Regions from separate parts of the Flexivirga aerilata genome, predicted to be linked through region 2. Evidence: riboswitches for the same ligand, from Rfam matches in the RefSeq annotation. Region 2 holds a riboswitch; each other region holds the start of a gene.
What was found. A riboswitch is a leader RNA that binds a small molecule or an ion and turns the genes downstream of it on or off. The one in region 2 is predicted to bind thiamine pyrophosphate.
Positions count from the first base shown of each region.

Region 1: another riboswitch for thiamine pyrophosphate. It lies ahead of tenA (thiaminase II); the one in region 2 lies ahead of HJ588_RS11495 (ECF transporter S component).
Region 3: another riboswitch for thiamine pyrophosphate. It lies ahead of thiO (glycine oxidase ThiO); the one in region 2 lies ahead of HJ588_RS11495 (ECF transporter S component).

Region 1 is NZ_JABENB010000002.1:683,526-689,948, reverse strand. Features, by position in the region: gene HJ588_RS15100 (SLC13 family permease) at 1-846, shown strand, start outside; gene thiD (bifunctional hydroxymethylpyrimidine kinase/phosphomethylpyrimidine kinase) at 847-1,641, opposite strand; gene thiE (thiamine phosphate synthase) at 1,692-2,336, opposite strand; gene thiM (hydroxyethylthiazole kinase) at 2,339-3,130, opposite strand; gene tenA (thiaminase II) at 3,127-3,804, opposite strand; TPP riboswitch at 3,799-3,911, opposite strand; gene HJ588_RS15075 (response regulator) at 3,937-4,638, opposite strand; gene HJ588_RS15070 (sensor histidine kinase) at 4,635-5,789, opposite strand; gene HJ588_RS15065 (O-succinylhomoserine sulfhydrylase) at 5,855-6,423, opposite strand, start outside.
Region 2 is NZ_JABENB010000001.1:2,442,873-2,449,295, forward strand. Features, by position in the region: gene HJ588_RS11485 (energy-coupling factor transporter transmembrane component T family protein) at 1-486, opposite strand, end outside; gene HJ588_RS11490 (ABC transporter ATP-binding protein) at 488-1,918, opposite strand; gene HJ588_RS11495 (ECF transporter S component) at 1,915-2,550, opposite strand; TPP riboswitch at 2,541-2,643, opposite strand; gene dxs (1-deoxy-D-xylulose-5-phosphate synthase) at 2,816-4,690, shown strand; gene HJ588_RS11505 (phosphotransferase) at 4,687-5,697, shown strand; gene HJ588_RS11510 (DUF1479 domain-containing protein) at 5,660-6,423, opposite strand, start outside.
Region 3 is NZ_JABENB010000003.1:501,033-507,455, reverse strand. Features, by position in the region: gene HJ588_RS17995 (MFS transporter) at 1-280, opposite strand, end outside; gene HJ588_RS17990 (thiamine phosphate synthase) at 380-994, opposite strand; gene thiG (thiazole synthase) at 1,000-1,773, opposite strand; gene thiS (sulfur carrier protein ThiS) at 1,775-1,984, opposite strand; gene thiO (glycine oxidase ThiO) at 1,981-3,060, opposite strand; TPP riboswitch at 3,097-3,208, opposite strand; gene HJ588_RS17970 (cation:proton antiporter domain-containing protein) at 3,237-4,535, opposite strand; gene HJ588_RS17965 (SDR family NAD(P)-dependent oxidoreductase) at 4,528-5,280, opposite strand; gene HJ588_RS17960 (threonine/serine exporter family protein) at 5,302-6,423, opposite strand, start outside.

The DNA of each region.
Region 1 (6,423 bases), on a different contig from region 2:
ATCACCATGGCCCGTCAGGCACGCATCTCCCCGCTGCCCTTCGCACTGACCACGGTCTGGCTGGCCAACACGGCGTCGCTGCTGCTGCCGGTCTCCAACCTCACGAATCTGCTTGCCCTGCATGGGTTTTCGCGCTGGGGTGGCTTCTCGTCATACCTGTCGGTGGCGTGGCGTCCGGCCCTGACCGCGATGGTCGCCACCACCGCGGTCATCGCGGCGCTGCACGGCCGCTCCCTCGTCGGGCGGTATGCCGCGCCGCCCGCGCCCGAGACCGGTGACCCGGTGCTGCTGCGGGTCGCCGGTGCGGTCTGCCTGCTGCTCGGCCCGGTGTTCGTCACCGGGGTGACGCCGGCGATCCCGGCTGCCGTCGCGGCGGCGATCCTGGCGGTGACGCTGTGGATGCGCGACCGTGGCGGCATCCGCGAGGTGGCCGTGCCGTGGCGGATGGTGATCGGGGTCAGCGTGCTCTTCGTCGTGGTCGACCTGCTCGGGTCGCACGGCCTCAACGCGCTGATCGCCGACCTCGTCGGACGCGGGCACGGGCTCACCGACCTGGTGCGGGTCGCCGGTGTCGGCGCGGTGGGCGCCAACCTGGTCAACAACCTCCCGGCATACCTCGCGGCGGAGTCGGCAGCCGGGGACAGCGCTCAGCGTCTGATGGCGCTGCTCATCGGCGTCAACGCCGGACCGGTCGTGACCCTCTGGGGTTCCCTCGCGACGCTGCTGTGGCGGAGCCGGTGCGAACGAGCCGGTCTGCGGATCCCGTTGCGGCGTTTCACGATCGAGAGCCTCCTGGTTGCGATCGCGGCCGTGGGCGCGGCCACCGTGGTGCTCGCGCTGGTCTGATCAGTCCCACGCGCGCCAGAAGTGGTGCACGGGGCCGTGACCGGACCCGATCGACAACTCGTCCGCGTGCCGCAGCGCACCGGTCAGATAGTCCTTCGCCGCACGCACTGCCGGCTCCCAGCCCGCGCTGCGCGGCCGCAGGGCGGCGATCGCCGCCGACAGCGTGCACCCGGTGCCGTGCGTGTTGCGGGTCGATACCCGAGGAGCGGAGAGCTCGGTGACCCGGCCGCCGGTGAGCAGCAGATCGGTGCTGGCCTCGCCGTCCAGGTGGCCGCCCTTGAGCAGCACTCCCCCGGTGAGCTCGCCGAGTGCGTGCACCTGCCGCATCATGCCGGTGACGCTGGTCGTCTCCTCGGTGCCCAGCAGGTCAGCAGCCTCCGGCAGGTTGGGGGTAATCAGGTCGCAGAGCGGGATCAGGTTGCTGCGCAACGCATTCACCGCATCGGCGTCGAGCAGGCGATGCCCGCTCTTGGCCACCATCACCGGGTCGAGCACGATCGGCCCGACCTCCCGCTCGCCGAGCACCTGCGCGACGGCGTCGATGACGTCGGCGGTGCCGAGCATGCCGATCTTGACCACGTCCACGTTGACGTCGTCGAGCAGGTTGGTCAGCTGTGCGGCGACCGTCGACCCGTCCAGCTGGTGCACCGCGGCGACGCCCCGGGTGTTCTGGGCGACCACCGCGGTGACGACCGCCGTGCCGAACGCACCCAGCGCGGAGAAGGTCTTGAGATCCGCGCTGATCCCGGCGCCGCCGCTCGGGTCGGTCCCGGCGATGGTCAGTGCCGTGGGCACGGGTGATGGGGTTGCCGGTGGGGCGGCCTCAGGCCGCGCGGCGGACTCGGTCACGGCGCGCTCCGCTCGACGGCCGTGCGCAACTCGGCGGCCGCGGCGGCCGGGTCGGCCGCAGCGCAGATGGCCGAGACGACCGCGACCCCGTCGACGCCCGCATCGAGCAGTGGTGCCACATCGCCGACGCCGATGCCGCCGATCGCGACCGACGGCAGGGCGGTCGCCCCGGCGATCGCGCGGACCCCGTCATAGCCGAGCGGCGCCGCGGCGTTCGGCTTGGTCGTGGTGGCTCGCAGCGGGCCGATGCCGAGGTAGTCGACCGTGCCGGCGGGCCACTCATCGGCGGCGCGGAGCTCGTCCGGTGACGAAACCGAGTGCCCGATCAGGAAACCCGGCCCGGCGATGCGCCGTGCGTCGACCGGGTCGAGGTCGGACTGGCCCAGGTGCACGCCGTCCGCGCCGACCGCGAGCGCGACGTCCAGGCGGTCGTCGACGACGAACGGCACACCGGCCGACCGGGTGACCTCCAGGAGTTGCCGAGCGGTCTCGACCAGGCGCCGGGAGCTCGCGTCGTGATCGCGCAGCTGCACGATCGTGACGCCGCCCGCCACCGCCTGCCGCACCGTCTCCACGACGCCGCGCGCGCCGCTCAGCCCCTCGTCGGTGACCAGATAGATCCGCAGGTGTTTCGGATCCATCGTCAGCCCACCCGCAGTCTGGCCAGGTCGGCCGGGCCGACCCGGTGCAGCGCATCGAGCAGCTGCACCGCGAAAGAGCCTGGGCCGTCGGCCTTTTCGTCGGCCAGCTCGGCGGCGATCGTGAGCACGGCGGTGGCCGCGAATGCGGCATCCGCCGGCGTCTCGGCGTATGGCGCGAACGCCGCCACGATCGCGCCCAGCGCGCAGCCGACCCCGGTCACCATGGTCATCGTCGGCGTGCCGCTGGCGATCGTGCGCACCCCGGAGCCATCGACGATGCGGTCGACGGGGCCGCTCACCGCGACCGCGCCCCCGGTGCGCCCGACCAGCGACGCGGCAGCATCGACCGCAGCCTCGGTGGAGGCGGTGCTGTCGACCCCGCGACCGCCACCCTCGGCGCCGGACAGGCTGATCACCTCGGACGCGTTGCCGCGGATCACGCTGGGGCGCAACGGCACCAGCTCTGCGCCGACCCGGTCACGCAGCGGCAGTCCGCCCACCGCCACCGGATCGAGGACCCACGGTGTGCCCGCCGCACCGGCCGCCTCCGCCGTCAGCCGCATCGTCTGCGCGACCTCGGCGTCCAGCGTCCCGAGATTGATCAGCACCCCGTCGGCGACGCTCGCGAAAACCGGTGCCTCCTCACGGTTGTCGACCATCGCCGGCGCCGCGCCGAGCGCCAGCAGCACGTTGGCCGTGAAGCCGGTGACCACCGCGTTGGTGATGCACTGCACCAGCGGCGTCCCCGCGCGCAGCCGCGCCAGCAGCTCCGCGACCTGGTCCGCGTCACTCACCACGGCCACCTCTCCCCGCGCACGGCGGCGTCCCAGAACATCCACTCGTAGCGGGTGGTCGTCTCGATGTGCCGCCGCATCGCGGCGACCTGTTCCTCGGTCAGGGTGGCGACGGTGCGGTCGACGATGTCGAGCACCTGCGCGACGGTGTCGGCGAAGTCGGCTGCGGCATACGCCTCGATCCACTGCTGGTAGACCGGGTCGGCCGACCCCTCCGCCTCCAACGCGGCGCCGACCTGCTGGTAGATCCAGTAACACGGCAGTGCGGCCGCCAGGCCCTCGTGGAACGGCCGCTGCGCCGCCGTCGCGAGCAGGTAGCTGGTGTATGCCGTGGTCGCGGGTGAGGGCCGGGTCTGCCGCATCAGGTCCGGGTCGATGCCGGCGTCGGCGAGCAGCTTCGGGTGCAGGTCGAGCTCGGCGGCGACCGCCTCCCCGGCATGCGCGGCGAGGGTGCCCGCATCGCCGTCGGGCGCCTTCGCGGCCAGCAGGGCGAGCGCCCGCGCGTAGTCGCCGAGATAGAGCGTGTCCTGAATCACGAAGTAGCCGAACGCTTCTCGCGGCAGCGTGCCGTCGGCGAGACCGACGAGGAACGGATGGTCGAGCACTCGCCCGAGTCCGTCCTGCATCGGGGCGCCGAGCGTGGGCCACCACGGGTAGTCGGTGCGAAGTGCCATCGGGCCATCCCTTCCTACGCCGGTGTTACCCGGATCAGGTGTATGACGGTCGGCGACGGCGGTCGCCCTCTCAGCCCGGTCCGTTCCGGGCTCCCGCGGGTTGCTCCCACCACGATAACCCGAGGGGCAGCGTCAGGGTTCGGGGGTCACCTCGCCGGCCCGGACCAGGCCGGTCTCATAGGCGAGCACCACGATCTGCACCCGGTCGCGCAGCTGCAGCTTGGCGAGGATGCGCCCGATGTGGGTCTTCACCGTGGCCTCCGCGAGGAAGAGCGACCCGGCGATCTCGCCGTTGCTCATGCCGCGTGCGACCGCGATCATCACCTCACGCTCCCGGTCGGTGAGCTCCTCGAGTTTCCTTGTGTCCGGCGCGGATTCGGCGGGCAGCACCGGCACCACCCGCTCCAGCAGGCGCCGGGTCGCCGACGGTGCCACGACCGCGTCGCCACCGTGGACGGCACGGATCGCGGCGATGAGCTCGGCCGGACCGGCATCCTTGAGGAAGAAGCCGGACGCACCGGCGCGCAGTGCCGAATAGACGTACTCGTCGAGGTCGAAGGTGGTCAGCACCAGCACCTTCGGCGCCGACGCCCCGAGCGACCGCACGATCTCGCCGGTGGCCGCGACACCGTCGAGCACGGGCATCCGGATGTCCATCAGCACCACGTCGACGGCCAGGCCGCGGCCGAGCAGGTCGACCGCCTGCCGGCCGTCGGACGCCTCGGCGGTCACCTCCAGGTCGTCCTCGGCCTCCAGCATCATCCGGAAACCCACCCGCACGAGCTGCTGGTCGTCCACCAGCATCAGCCGCAACGGCTCCTGTGCGCCCGTCATCGCTCTCCTTCCGTCGGAAATTCGGCGGCGACGCGAAAGCCGCCGCCCGGGCGCGGCGAGGTCCACAGCTGCCCGCCGAAGGCGTGCACGCGCTCCCGCATCCCCAGCAGTCCGTTGCCGCCCGTCGAGGCATCGGTCGCGCCGACGCCGTCGTCCTCGATCTCGAGCACCAGCAGCTCGTCGCGACGCCGCAGCCGGATCCAGATCCGCGCCTCGTCGCCGGCGTGCTTCAGCACGTTGGTCGTCGCCTCCTGCACGATCCGGTATGCCGCCCGGCTCACCCCCGGCGAGACGTCCTCCGGGCGCACCGAACCCTCGTCGAGAAGGACCGTGCGCCCGGTGGCCCGCACCCCGTCGACCAGCGACGGCAGCGCCGTCAGGTCGTGCGTCGGCGCAAGCTCGGCGAGGCCGTCCCCGCCTCCGTCGCGCAACACGCCCACCAGCGCGCGCGTCTCGGCAAGAGCTGTGCGCGCGGTGTCGCCGATCGTCGAAAGTGCCTGGGCCGCAGTCGGATCGGGGGCCGACCGCCTGGAGATCGCGTGCCCCGCGCCGTCCGCCTGCACCACGATCACGGCCAGGGCGTGTGCGACGACGTCGTGCATCTCCCGCGCGATCCGGGCCCGCTCGGCCTGCGCGACGATGACCGCCTGCTGGTCGCGCTCGTGCTCGGCGTCCCGCGCACGGGCGTGCAACTGCTCGATGAGCTGCGCCCGCCGCCGGCTGGCCTCGGCGATGCCGAGCGTCGCGATCACCGCGAGGAGGTTGACGCCGAAGATGAAGACCACCTGGGCGCCGCGGGCACCCTCGATGTCGCTGCTCCAGCGCACCGCCGCGATGCCGGCGCCGAGCACGCACACCGCGGTGGCGGCGATGCCCCACGGTCGCCAGCCCCTCCGGGACACGACCGCGAACAACGCGATGAAGATGCCGATGTCGGAGATCGTGACGACGTTGAGCACAGGCACGCTCGCCGCCGACGCGATCGCCACGGCCGCGAAGGTCGGCACCGGCGCGATCCGCCGCCAGAGCAGCGGCACGATCTGGCCCGCACCGCAGGCGAGCACCCACACCGGGTGGTCGTGACCGGCGTAGGGCACGACGGTGCCCACGATCAGCGCAGCGACCAGCGCGAAGTCGTAGCGGGTGGGCATGGCGAACACGCTACGGGCCGGGGCAGCGACTGTCGTCATACCCACGTGCCGGTTTGCCGTCCGCCTCAGGTCGTAGCTGCGTCAAGCGCGTGCGTGACGTCGCGCACCAGATCTGCCGGGTCCTCCAGGCCCACCGAGATGCGCAGCACGCCGTCGGTGATCCCCACCTGGGCACGCGCCTCCTCCCCCATCCGGCGGTGGGTCGTGGTTGCCGGGTGGGTGATCAACGACTTCGAGTCACCCAGGTTGTTCGAAATGTCAATGATCTCAAGGGCGTTCATCATCGCGAACGCCTCGGGCTTGTCACCGTCGAGCTCGAAGGTGACGACCGTGCCGCCGCCGAGCATCTGCCGCTTGGCGAGCTCGTGCTGCGGGTGCGACTCGAGGAAGGGATACCAGACGGTGCGCACCGCGTCGTGCGCCTCCAGCGCCTCGGCCAGCTGCCGCGCCGAGCGCGCCTGGTGCTCCACCCGCAGCCGCAGGGTCTCCAGGCCCTTGACGAGCACCCAGGCATTGAAGGGCGACAGCGACGGCCCGGTGTGCCGGATGAGGTTCTTCACCGGCCCGTTGATGTAGTCGGCCGGGCCGAGGATGGCGCCGCCGAGCACCCGCCCCTGACCGTCGATGTGCTTGG
Region 2 (6,423 bases):
CCGCGCCAGCGGGTTGCGGCCGGGGCCGGTGCCGCGCGCTCGACGCGTGCGGTCGAGCTGGTCCCAGACCTGGCCGAGAGACGTGAAGCGGGTGAGCGCAGCCGTTGTCGCCGCGACGAATCTGCCTGACAGCTTTACCCTTTGGGCGAGTTGGTCGCCGAGGCTGGTCGGGTCGATCCACGGCGTGAGCAGTGCGCCGGGCACGGCGAGCACGAGCACCCGCAGTGCCGCGATGCCGGCGTTCGCCGCCTGATTGCCGCCGAGCAGCCAGGTCGACCAGAGCACCGACAGCGCGGCGAAGGCGACGAAGCCCAGCCGCCAGAACACCCCCTTGGTCCACGGCACGAACACCCCCGCCAGCACCGCGTATGACGCAAGCACGACCAGCGCCTGCGGCGTCGTCCGGACGAGGAGGGACCCGAAGACGGGCAGCACGCCCAACACGAACAACACGAGCGGATTGACCTGCGGCAGAAGACGTTTCACGCTAGGCCACCTGCTTGCGGGCGAGCGCGACCTCGGCGTCGGAGAGCGCGATCAGATCGGTGTCGTGGGTGGCGACCGCGACCGTCGCCCCGGCCGCCGCCGCGGCGGTGCACCAGCCGGCGACCGCGGCCCAGGTCTGCCGATCCTGCCCGACGGTGGGCTCGTCGAGGAACATCGCGGCCGGCCGGTGGGCGAGCGCGGCGATGAGGGCGACGCGGCGCTGCTCGCCGCCGGAGAGCTGATAGGGGTTTGCGCCGCCGAGGTCTGCGAGCCCGACGAGGTCCAGCAGTGCGTCGACGTCGACGCGTCGCCCGAGTTTGCCTGCGGTGAGCGAGATTTCGTCGCGGACGGTGCGCGCGAGAAAGCCGTGCTCCGGGTTTTGCGGGGCCCAGCCGGCGGCCGCCGCCAGCTGGGGAGAGCGTCGTCGCTGCAGCGGCGGGGTGGGTCCGGCGATGCTGCCGCCGGTGAGTGGTTGCAGTCCGGCGAGCGCGGCGAGGAGCGTCGACTTGCCGGCGCCCGAGGGGCCGGTGAGCGCGGTGAGGTACCCCGCGGCGGCCCGCGCGGTGACGTGGTCGAGCGCGCGGGTGCGGACGGCCCCGCGCAAGGTGCGCAGCTCGAGGTCGACGCTGATCGACTCGGCGTCGACGTCGACGCCGGGGGAGTCGGGCGTGACGAGGTCGCCCGGCACGGCGAGCGGGGCCGGCGCCGCGGCCCCCGGCATCCACACACCGGCACGCAGCATGCGGTCGTGCTCGGTGCGGGCGAATGCGCCGGGAGTGGTGTCCGCGATCACTGCGCCGCGCTCGAGCACGACGACGCGGTCGACGTGCGGCAGCCACGGCCCGATGCGATGCTCGACGACGAGCATTGCGGCGCCGGTGGATGCGGCGGCTCGCACGATGGCTTCCCGCACGGTGGCCGCGGTCTCGTCGTCGAGCATGCTGGTCGGTTCGTCGAGCAGCAGCAGGCCGGGACGCACGGCGAGCACCCCGGCCAGCGCGAGCCGCTGCAGCTCACCACCGGAGAGGGCGGCCGTCGACCGGCCGGTCGGGTAACGCAGCCCGACCGCGTCGAGGCACTCGTGCACCCGCGACCAGATCTGGTCGCGGGGGAGCGAGAGGTTCTCCGGGCCGAAGGCGACCTCGCGGCCGATGGTCGCGGCGACCAGTGAGTCGGCCGGGTTCTGCAGCAGCAGACCCGCCCGGCCGTCCACCTCGACCAGGCCCGACGGGTCACCGGCGACCGTGCTGCCGAGCGCTCCGGTGAGGGCGCGCAGCACGGTCGACTTGCCGGCGCCGCTGCCGCCCGCGAGCAGCACGCGCTCGCCCGGCGCCACCGTCAGGTCGAGACCGGTGATCACCTGCTGTTTGCGGCCGAGCGGCCGCCAGCCGAACCCTTGCAGACGCGCGATCGGTGACGCGGCTCCCGTCATACCGAACGACGGTCGTGGAACTCCCGGCCCGGACCGAACGCGTCGAGCGCTCCGGTCGAGGCGAGCGCGCGCACCAGCAGCCAGCCGCCGATGCCCGCGACGACCGCGCCGGAGAGCGCGAAGAAGCCGAGGTAGGCCAGCTTGTAGTTGAACGTCCAGTAGTCGTAGTAGGAGTGCCACTCGTAGAGCACGACCTCGAAGACCGCCGCGAGCGTGCCCGCCGCCGCGGCGACCGCGGGGCCGAAGCGCCGGTAGGCGAAGGCGAGGAAGACGAGTTCGGCGCCGATGCCCTGCAGGAAGCCGGACACCATCACACCGCCGCCCCACTGGCTGGTCAGCAGGTATTCGACGTTGGCGCCGATCAGCTCGGTGACGAGGGCTGCTCCGGGGCGGCGTACGACGAGGCCGCCGACGACACCGCCGAGCAGCCAGGGGCCGGACAGCAGGCCGGCGGACGGCGGGAAACCGAACGCCGAGAGGGTGCTGAGGCCGGCGAACGCCTTGCCCCAGCCCCAGAACGCGACGCCGATGGCGACGCCCAGCGTGACGACCGTGACGATGTCGATGGTGCGGTAGGCGAACAGCGACCGCAGGCCGGACCGGCCGGTTTCGGGCGTGCTGACAGTGGCCATGGATGACTCCCTTCGCCGGTGCTAACCGGGGCAGGTTCGAGGGTCTGCGGCGAACCGCACTCTCAGCGCCGAGGCGCTCCCCTGTCTTTTCTGGTTGGTTTCGCCAATCTAGCAGCGGGTAGGACGTGGGCAGGCCAGGGGGAACGGGCTGGGGAACGATGGGCAACCCCGGGCGGCCGCCGTGCGTCTTCACCGAAGCGGTCCGCCCGGCCGCGTAGACTCGACCGACGCCGCAAGTTCGCGACCGAAAGGGCCAGGAAGACCAGTGGGACTGCTCGACACGATTTCGTCGCCCCGTGATCTGCAACGGCTGCCGACCGACCGGCTGGACGACCTGGCGGGCGAGATCCGTGAGTTCCTCGTCGACTCGGTGTCCCGCACCGGCGGCCACCTCGGACCCAACCTGGGTGTTGTCGAGCTGACCATCGCTCTGCACCGCGTCTTCGACTCCCCGCGCGAGAGCATCGTCTTCGACACCGGCCACCAGTCCTACGTGCACAAGCTGCTCACCGGACGGCACGACTTCTCCAAACTGAAGAAGCAGGGCGGCCTGTCGGGTTATCCGTCGCGGGCCGAGTCCGAGCACGACGTCGTGGAGAGTTCGCACGCGTCGTCGTCGCTGTCCTGGGCGGAGGGCATCGCCAAGGGGCGCGTGATCGCGGGGGAGCGGCAGCGTCATACGGTCGCGGTGATCGGGGACGGCGCACTGACCGGCGGTATGGCGTGGGAGGCGCTCAACAACATCGCGGTCGAGCGGGACCTGCCCCTGGTCATCGTGGTCAACGACAACGAGCGCAGTTACGCGCCGACGATCGGCGGCCTCGCCGACCACCTCGCGGCGCTGCGCACCACCCGCAGCTACGAGCGCATGCTCGACTGGGGCAAGCACGCGCTGCAGGGCACCCCGGTCGTCGGTGAGCTCGTCTACGACACGATGCACGGCGTCAAGAAGGGCATCAAGGACATCGTCGCCCCGCAGCAGGGGATGTTCGAGGACCTCGGCATCAAGTATCTCGGTCCGGTCGACGGGCACGACGAGCCGGCCCTGGAGCAGGCCCTGCGCCGGGCGCGTGCCTATGGCGGGCCGTGCATCGTGCACGTGATCACGCAGAAGGGCCGGGGCTATCAGCCGGCACTCGACGACACGGCCGACCACATGCACGGCATCGGCAAGATCAACCCCGAAACCGGTTTGCCCTTCGAGGTTTCCGGCCGCATCTGGACCGACGAGTTCAACGACGAGCTGGTCCGCCTGGGTGCCGAACGACCGGACCTGGTGGCGATCACCGCCGCGATGATGATCCCGGTCGGCCTCGACGGCTTCGCCGCCGCCTACCCCGAGCGCGTGATCGACGTCGGCATCGCCGAGCAGCACGCGGTGACGATGGCGTCGGGCCTGGCGTATGCCGGGATGCACCCGGTCGTCGCGATCTACGCGACGTTCCTCAACCGCGCGTTCGACCAGATGTTGATGGACGCCGCCCTGCACAAGGCCGGCGTCACGTTCGTGCTCGACCGGGCCGGCATCACCGGCTCGGACGGCCCGTCGCACAACGGCATGTGGGACATGTCGATCTGCTCGATCGTGCCGGGGCTGCGCCTCGCCGCGCCCCGCGACGGCGAGCAGGTCAAGGCGCTGCTGCGCGAGGCGGTCGACGTGGACGACGCGCCGACGGTGGTGCGCTTCCCCAAGGGTGACGTGGCCGACCCGATCGAGGCGATGCGCACCGACGGCACCCTCGACGTGCTGCACGACGCCGAGGCTCCTGAGGTGCTCGTGGTCGGGGTCGGCGCAATGTGCCCGACGGCGCTGCAGGTCGCCGAAAAGCTTGAAGCACAAGGTCATTCGGCCATGGTTGTCGACCCACGCTGGGTCCTCCCGGTGTCGCCCGACCTGGTCCGCCTGGCCGGCACCGTGCGCCACGTGGTGGTCATCGAGGACAACCTGGTGACGTCCGGCATCGGCGCCGCGGTGAGCCACGCGCTGCAGGAGGCCCGCGTCGCCGCCCGGCTGCACACGTTCGGCGTGCCGAAGGTCTTCCCGGACCATGCGTCGCGCGGGCAGGTGCTGGAGGCGGTCGGTCTCACCCCCGACGTCGTCGGCACCGAGCTCATCGCCCGCCTCACCACCGCAGAGTGACTGCCGGCGAGCAGCCCGCTTCGCAGCTGTGGCAGTCGGATCCGTGGCGCCGTGAGGCGACCCGGTGGATCGACGAGTCTCTCGAGCGGCGCGGCGTGGCCCGCGTGCCGGTGACGCCACGACAGCCGCGGGTGCGGCCCTGGTCGACCCAACTGGTCGTCGACACCACCGACGGCCGCCGCATGTGGTTCAAGGCGTCCTCGCTCAGCACCTCGCCGGAGCCGGCGATCTACCGGTCACTGGCAGCGGTTGCGCCGGACCGGGTGCCGGAGATCTGGGCCGGTGACGACGACCGCGGCTGGCTGCTGATGGCCGACCAGGGTCCGCTGTTGCGCGAGGTGGCCGACGCGGACTCGATCGTCGGACTCTGGTCGGGCGCGCTGCGGCGCTATGCGCGGATGCAGCGGGCGACCGTCGACGTCGCGGACACTCTCGTGGCGGCCGGGGTGCCCAGATGGGAGCCGGACGACCTGGTGTCGTGGTGGATGGCCGGGCGGGGAGCCGGCCACCGCGAGACCGAGCGACCGTTGCGGGAGGCCGCCGCGCGGCTGTCGTCCGTCGGGCTGCCGCCGACGATCGACCACAACGACCTGCACGCCGGCAACGTCTTCTGCGCCGACGGGTCGGCCGGTGCCATCCACGACTCCAGGTTTTTCGACTGGGGTGACGCGTATGTCGGAAACCCGTTGGGATCACTGCTGATTGCGCTTGCCGGCCCGGCATACCACTTCGGCATGCCGTCGGACCCCGAGCGCGACGCTCGCCTCGTGCGGGCCTACCTGTCGGTGTGGGCGGACCTGGTGCCGAGCAGCCGGCTGCAGGCCGTGCTGCCGGACGCGCTGCTGATCGCCAAGCTGGCGCGGATGCGCGCCATGGAGCGGGCTCTGGAGCAGGCGACGCCGGCGGAGCGCGCGGAGTGGACGCCGCGGGTCATCGACACGACGGTGCGCGACGTCCTGCGCGAAGCCGCTACTCCAGGCCCATCCCGCGGCGACCGGTCCGGTTGAGTTCGGCCTCGGTGAAGCGACCCGCCCAGTCGCGCTCGTAGTGCTCGGCCGGGAAGTCGGCGGGGCTGTCGCCGCTGCGGAACGCCTCGCGCACCGACACGGCATAGCGCTCGTTCTTCGGGCACCAGGGAGCCGCCGGGATATACATCACGTTGCCCCAACCTTGTTGATCCACAACCGAATCCACGCCGTGTACCAGGTCGCAGTGCCACCACACGGAGTCGCCCGCCTGGATGTCCGGCAGGCCGCAGGTGGCCTCCATCAGCAACGGGTGCCACTTCCAGTTGACCGGGAAGGCGCGGCCGATGCCGACGCCGCACATCTCGTCGCTCGGCACGTCGTCGAGCAGCGGGCGCAGCATGAGGTAGGCCATCGCCTCGGGGATCGGGACGGTGTGCAGCACGCCCTGGTCGTGAGCCATGTCGGAGAGCGCGGTCCAGCCCTGGAAGGTGCGGAACGCCGAGCACATGGTGCTGCCGGGATATTGCGCGCCGTCGGTGCGGTGGGCGGCGTCCCACGGGTCGTAGAGTTCGACGTCGCCGTCGAAGAGGTGCCGGAAGGCCTGCTGATAGCTCTGCGTCATCCAGAGGTCGAGAGTGCCGGGGTCGAGGTGGGTGCCGAGCCCGGCCGAGTCGGCGCCCGGCGGCCGGCGGCGAATGCGGTCGGGGTAAAGGCTGTCGCGGTCGGGGTCGAACCACGTGCGCCCCTCGGAGTCGTGCTTCCAGA
Region 3 (6,423 bases), on a different contig from region 2:
CGACGATCGCAATCTCGATGCCCCATCGCCGGCCGAGTGTCGTCGAGAACGGAGAGCAGAGCATGAAGACGACCATCGTGACCGTCGTCAGGGCCCCGATCGCGGTCGGTGACAGTCCATAGGCGTTGCCGATGCGATCGCCGAGCGGACCCACCGCCGTGATGGGCGATCGAGCCGCAAGGCCGGCGATCACGACCGCCGCGACGAGCACAGGGATGCGCCAGGGGTGTGCTCGGCCGATCCGCAGACTCTGGGTGTTGCGCTCCGCGACAGTGCTCATCGACAACCTCTCTTTTGTTGACTGTGTCAACCATAGAGAGACTACTTGTCAGTGTCAATTATCTGTGCGCGTTGGGATTGCCCGTGGAGTGGGAGGTGGTCACATGGGCTCTGACGGATGAGGCACGCCGACGAAAACGGCTGCAGCTCTGCTGTATTCGGCGGCGAGGTCGGTCGGGTCGGTTGCCCGCATGAGCGGGCCCATCACGGCGATCCCGTGTCCGCCCGCAGAGGCGATGTCCGGTGCATCCGCGGGACGCACGCCGCCGATCGCGATCACGGGTGGCGCGCCGGGGAGGCGGACGAAGGCTTCGATGCCCCGTGCACCGAGCGCGGGTCCGTGGCCGGGTTTCGACGCCGACTCGGCGTAAGGACCGGCAAAGACGTAGTCGAGGCCCTCGTCGATCGCGCGACGCAGCTCGTCGGCGTCGTGCGCCGAGCGGCCGACGATCGGCGGCCGGGGCGACGGGAGACGGTCCGACGAGCTGAGCTGGCAGCCGGCTGCGCGCGGATCGGGCGAACGGGTGAAGATCGCTGCCCGGTCCGCGATGTCGCGCCGCATTGTGGCAAGGACTTCGTCGTACTCCGCCTGCGGCAGATCGCGCTCACGCAGGAACACGTTGCGTATGCCGCCGGCCACGCACGCGCCGACGACGTCGGTAAGCCGCCGGCGGCCAACCTGTCGCCGGTCGGTGACCAACATCAGGGACGGCACGGCACTCACCTGCCGACCATCCCGGTGGTCGGTGAGGATGCCCGCGCGAGAGAGCTTCTCGGGATGCGGCCCGCGTCGTGCGCCGCGCGACCGGCGCGGACCGCGTCACGCATCGCCGCCGCCATCAGCTCGGGACGCTCGGCGCGGGTGACGGCGGTCGCCAGTAGCACCGCGGAGCAGCCCAGCTCCATGGCCAGTGCCGCGTCGGATGCCGTGCCGAGACCGGCGTCGAGCACGACCGGGAGCTCGATCTCGCCGCAGATCAGCTCGATCGCGTGCGGATTGCGGATGCCGAGCCCGGAGCCGATGGGCGAGCCGAGCGGCATGACTGCCGCGCAGCCGACGTCGCGCAGCCGACGGGCGACCACGAGGTCGTCCGTGGTGTAGGGCAGCACTCGGAAGCCGTCGTCCACGAGTTGCTCTGCGGCGTCGACGAGTTCGAGCACATCGGGCAGCAGCGTGCGGTCGTCGGCGATCACCTCGAGCTTGACCCAGTCGGTCCGCAACGCCTCCCGCGCGAGTTGCGCGGTGAGCACCGCCTCGCGCGCGGTGCGGCAACCGGCGGTGTTGGGCAGCACCTCCACGCCCGCTGCCTGTATGGCGGGAAGCAGACCACTCGTGGCCGAGGCGCCGGCCCGACGCATGGACACGGTGACGACGTCGGTGCCACTCTCGGCGATGCATGCGGACAGGACCGCCGCCGACGAGACGCCACCCGACCCGAGCAGTAGCCGGCTGGTGAGATTGCGACCCGAGAACTCCCAGGTGTCCGAGGTCATCTCAGCCACCTTGCGCGGGACGGACGATCTCGACCTCGGCGCCGGGGGCGACCGTGGTGGAGTGCCATTGCGAGGACGGGACCACTGCGCCGTCCAGAGCCACGGCGAACCACGCACCGTCCCACCCCTCCGACGCCAGCATGCGGCTGACCGTGGCCTCGGCGGGCAACGGTCGCTCCTCGCCGTTCAGGCGGAAGGTGTCGGCCATCATGAGTCTCCTTCGGTGCGTGCCGCCATGACGCTGTCGGCGACGATGGATGCGGTCAGCGGCGCGAGCAGGAAGCCGTGCCGATAGTGACCGGTGGCGAGGATGAGCCCGGGCATCGGCGAGACGCCCATCGACGGGTGGTTGTCCGCGCTTGCCGGGCGCAGACCGACGCGGTGCGCGGCGATCCGCGCGTCACGCAGCTCTGGCACGAGAGTCGTTGCGGCGCTGAGCAGTTCGAGCGCGGCCCGCACTGTCGGGGCGGTGTCGGCGCCGACGTCGGTGCTCGTGGCACCGACGGTCAGCCGCGTGTCGTCGTGGGGCACCAGATAGACCGGCACGCGGTCGACAACCGCCCGCACCGTGCTCGTCACGGCTGGTGCGGGAAGCTCCAGGTCGATGAGCTCACCCTTGACCGGACGCACGTCGGGCAACGCCGCGGAGGCATCCACGGCCGCCGCGCTGCGCCAGCCGCCGCAGAGCACCACGTGATCGGCAGCAACCAGGCCGTCGGCCAGTTCGACGCCGACGGCCCGGCCGTCGCGGGTCAGCACCCGGCCCTCGGCCTCGACCGTCCGCACAGCGGCTGCGGTCACCGCCGCCCGCAGCGCCGCGAGGGCCTGGCCGCGTTCGACGCAGAGATCGTCGGGCAGCCAGGCCGCTCCGCGCACGGAGGGAGCGAGCGCGGGCTCTTTGCGCCGCAACTCGCGCCGGTCAAGCCGGTCGGCGTCGACGCCCAGGTCGGCGAGGAGCTTCAGCCGCCGCTCGAGACGCAGCTGCTCGTCGCGGTCCGTCGCGACCAGCAGCGTGCCGGTGCGGCGCAGTCCGACCGGCCGGCCGGCGGCGCGCTCCAGGTCGGCGGCGAAGCCCGGCCACTGCGCCTGCGACCGCGAGGTCAGCTCCCACAGCCCGGTTTCGCCGTAGTCGACCTCGGCGGCGGCCGAGATCATCCCGGCTGCCACGGGCGAGCTGCGCCCGGGGAGCGGCACGTCGACCAGCACCACGTCCGCGCCGCGCCGGGCGAGCTCCCAGGCGGCCGACAGCCCGATCACGCCACCGCCGAGAACGGCGACGGAGGTCATTGCGGAAGGGGCGAGATCCGAAGGTGCGGAAGGTGATTGGTCGCCATGGCTTCTCCTTGCGCCGGCATGACCCGGATCAAGTTGGTGACGGTCGGGGCGGCGTCAGCCCCCTCTCAGTCCGGTCCACCGGACTCCCGCGAAGGACATGACGACGCTAACACACCGCCGACGTGCGATCAGGCGGCTGCCGCGCCTCGCATCCGGTCGAGGCGCCCGACCATCGGGCTCGCGGCAACGCCGTGCACTACGACGGACAACGCGATCGTGAAGGCCGCGATGGACCACAGGCGGTCGCTGCCCGGGAAGTCGTGGTGTGCGGTCGCATAGGCCAGGTAGTAGATGGTGCCGATGCCGCGCACGCCGAAGAAGGCAACTGCGATCCGCTCGCGGGGACCGAGGTGGCCGGGACCCGAGAAGTCCTGGGCCTTGCGCTGCCACAACGAGATCCACGCCACCACCGGCCGTACGACGAAGACCAGCAGCACGCCGATCGCGGCGCCGGACAGCGTCAGGTCGCCGAGCAGGCCGTTGGTCAGCGAGGCGCCGATCAGCAGCAGCATGACGAGCGTGAAGAGCCGCTCGAGCCGCTCGATCACACCGTGCATGGCCTCGTGGTATTCGTGGGTCGGGTCCGCCGAGCGCATCGTGACCGCGCACACGAAGACCGACAGGAACGCCCAGCCCTGGGCGATCTCGCCCAGTCCGTAGGAGATGAACGGAGCGGCGACCACGAGGAGCGGGTCGCCCAGCCGGGAGACGCGCAGGTTCTTCGGCGCGCGGAATGCGATGCGTGCCAACGCCATACCGACGATCCAGCCGACGACGACGCCGATCACGGTCCGTGCGATCAGGTCCCACGCGATCCACTGCGGCGCCCAGGACCAGATCGAGCCGCCGGCCAGCACCGCGATCGCGGCGTACAGGAACGGGAAGGCCGCGCCGTCGTTGAGGCCGGCCTCGGAGGTGAGCGCGAAGCGCACCTCGTCCTCCTCGTCGAGCTCGTCCGGGTGCTGGTCGGTGGTGGGCCCTTCGACCTGCACGTCGGCGGCGAGCACCGGATCGGTCGGGGCCAGGGCCGCGGCGAGCAGCAACGCCGTCGCCGGCGCGAGGCCGGCCACCCACCAACCGAGCCACGCGGTCGCCGCGATGGTCAGCGGCATCGCGATGAAGATCAGCCGCCAGGTCGTCGACCACCGCCGCCAGGTCGACCTCGCCCAGGTGAGAGGGCGGTCGAGCGCGAGGCCGACGCCGGTGAGCGCGATCAGCACGGTGATCTCGGAGATGTGCTGGGTGATCTCGGGGTGGTCCAGCGGAGAGAGCGACACACCGTCCGGGAAGGGCAGCAGACCGATCAGGCCGCCGAAGGCGACCAGGACCAGCGGCGCCGAGATCGCCCGGCCCGCCACGAGATTGGGCAGCACGACACCGAGCAACAAGCCGATGCCGAGCAGCAGGAAGGTGAGGCCCTCAACCACGGCCGAGCAGGGTGCCGCCGTTGACCTGCAGGATCTGCCCGGTCGTCCAGCCCGCGTCCGGCGACGCGAGGTAGGCGACGGCCTCCGCGACCTCGTCCGGTGTGCCGGCCCGGCCCATCGGGATGGTCCCGACCCTGGACGCGGCGAGGTCCGGGTCGGCGGCGAGTCGCTCGGCCCAGAACTCGGTATCCGGGACGAATCCGGGTGCGACCGCGTTGGCGGTGATCCCTTCGGAGGCCAGCGAATTCGCCAGGTCGAGCACCCACGCGTTGACCGCGGCCTTGGCCGCGCCGTAGGACCCTGAGCCGCGCAGGGCGGCGATCGAGCTCATCGCCACGATCCGGCCGCCAGGCCGCGCGAAGTGCGGCAGGAGGGCATGGGTGAGCAGCACCGCGGACAGCACGTTGCCGTCGAAGTCGGCGCGCCAGGCATGGGCGATGGCAGTGAGATCACCGTCCGCTCCTACCCCGTAGTTGCCCCCGGCATTCGCCACCAGCACGTCGATGGCGGGACCGCCGGCGAGATCGTCGGCGAGTTGCTGCACGGTCGCCGCGTCGGTGAGGTCGCAGCTGCGTGTCGTGACGTCGGCCTGCTCGTCGACCGCGCGGAGCTCGTCGGCGGCGGACTGCAGGACGTCCGCGCGCCGGCCGACGAGGATGAGTTCGGGTTCTTCGACGAGGAGGCGGTGGGCCACGGCGCGACCGATGCCGGTGCCGCCGCCGGTGATGATGATGCGTCGCGTCATACGTCCCAATCTATAGGCGCATCAATGGCGGTCGACGTCGGCGACGTCCACCGGCTCGGGGAGTTCCGGCGGCGCCGGGTCGAGTCGGCGGTCGAGCGCACGGCCCGCGGCACTCCCGATGAGGGTGCCGGCGGCGACCGCCACGACCGCGCTGACGGCGGTCGAGACGGCAGCCAGCCCGTCGTGACCGGCGGCGAGTTCGGCCGTGCTGAGCAGTCCGAGACTGCCGGGCACGAGCAGCCAGAAGGCGGGCAGGAAGACGACCAGGCGCAGGGGGCGGCCGCTGAAGCGGTGCACGAGCGCGGCCCCGAGCGAGGCGACGATCGCGCCGGCGAGGCCGCCGAGGGTCACCCCGCCGAGCCACTGCACGGTCGACTGCACGGCGAAGGTGAGGGCGAGAACCGCGAAGATCCAGGGGATCGCGTTGCGCGACGCGGCGACGTTAAGCACGATCCCGAGGCCCACCAACGCAACTCCGAGGTATGGCGCAAGCGGTCCCAGCTCCTGCGCGCGCACGTTGGTCAGCACGTCCAGGCTGTCGCTGCTCACCGACACCGCGGCGAACAGCCCGACGGCGAAGAGCATCAGCTGCACCATCCCGGAGACGAGTCGCGAGGTGCCGGCGACGGCTGCGCCGGAGGCGATCTCCGACATACCGGTGACGATGACCGACCCGGGCAGCAGCACGGCGATCGCGCTCACCATCGTGCGCAACGTGCCGTCGAGGTGCCACAGCCGGTCGGCCTGCAGGACGAGCAGGCCCACCCCGAAGGATGCGAGGAGTGGCAGCAGGGTGCCGACCAGGGTGATCCGGCGGCTCAGCCAGACCAGCCCGACCACGAGCAGCGACGCCACCGCGGTGACCCCGAGGTCGCGCCAGGTGGGCTGCAGGATGCAGCAGATGCCGATGCCGATCAGCACCACGGCCAGGTCGCAGAGGAAGGGCGCCCGCGTCGACGGCATGGCCTCGATGTCGTCGAGTGCGACGAGCGCCTCCGCGGCGCGCATCCGGCGGCGCATCAACCGGTCGATGACGTCCTGCACCCGCGACATCTGCTCGAAGCGGAGCGAGCCGTGCACGGTCTGCAGCGCCATGTCGTGCGTGGCGTCGACGCTGACGAAGACGGCGGTCGGGGTCGCCGC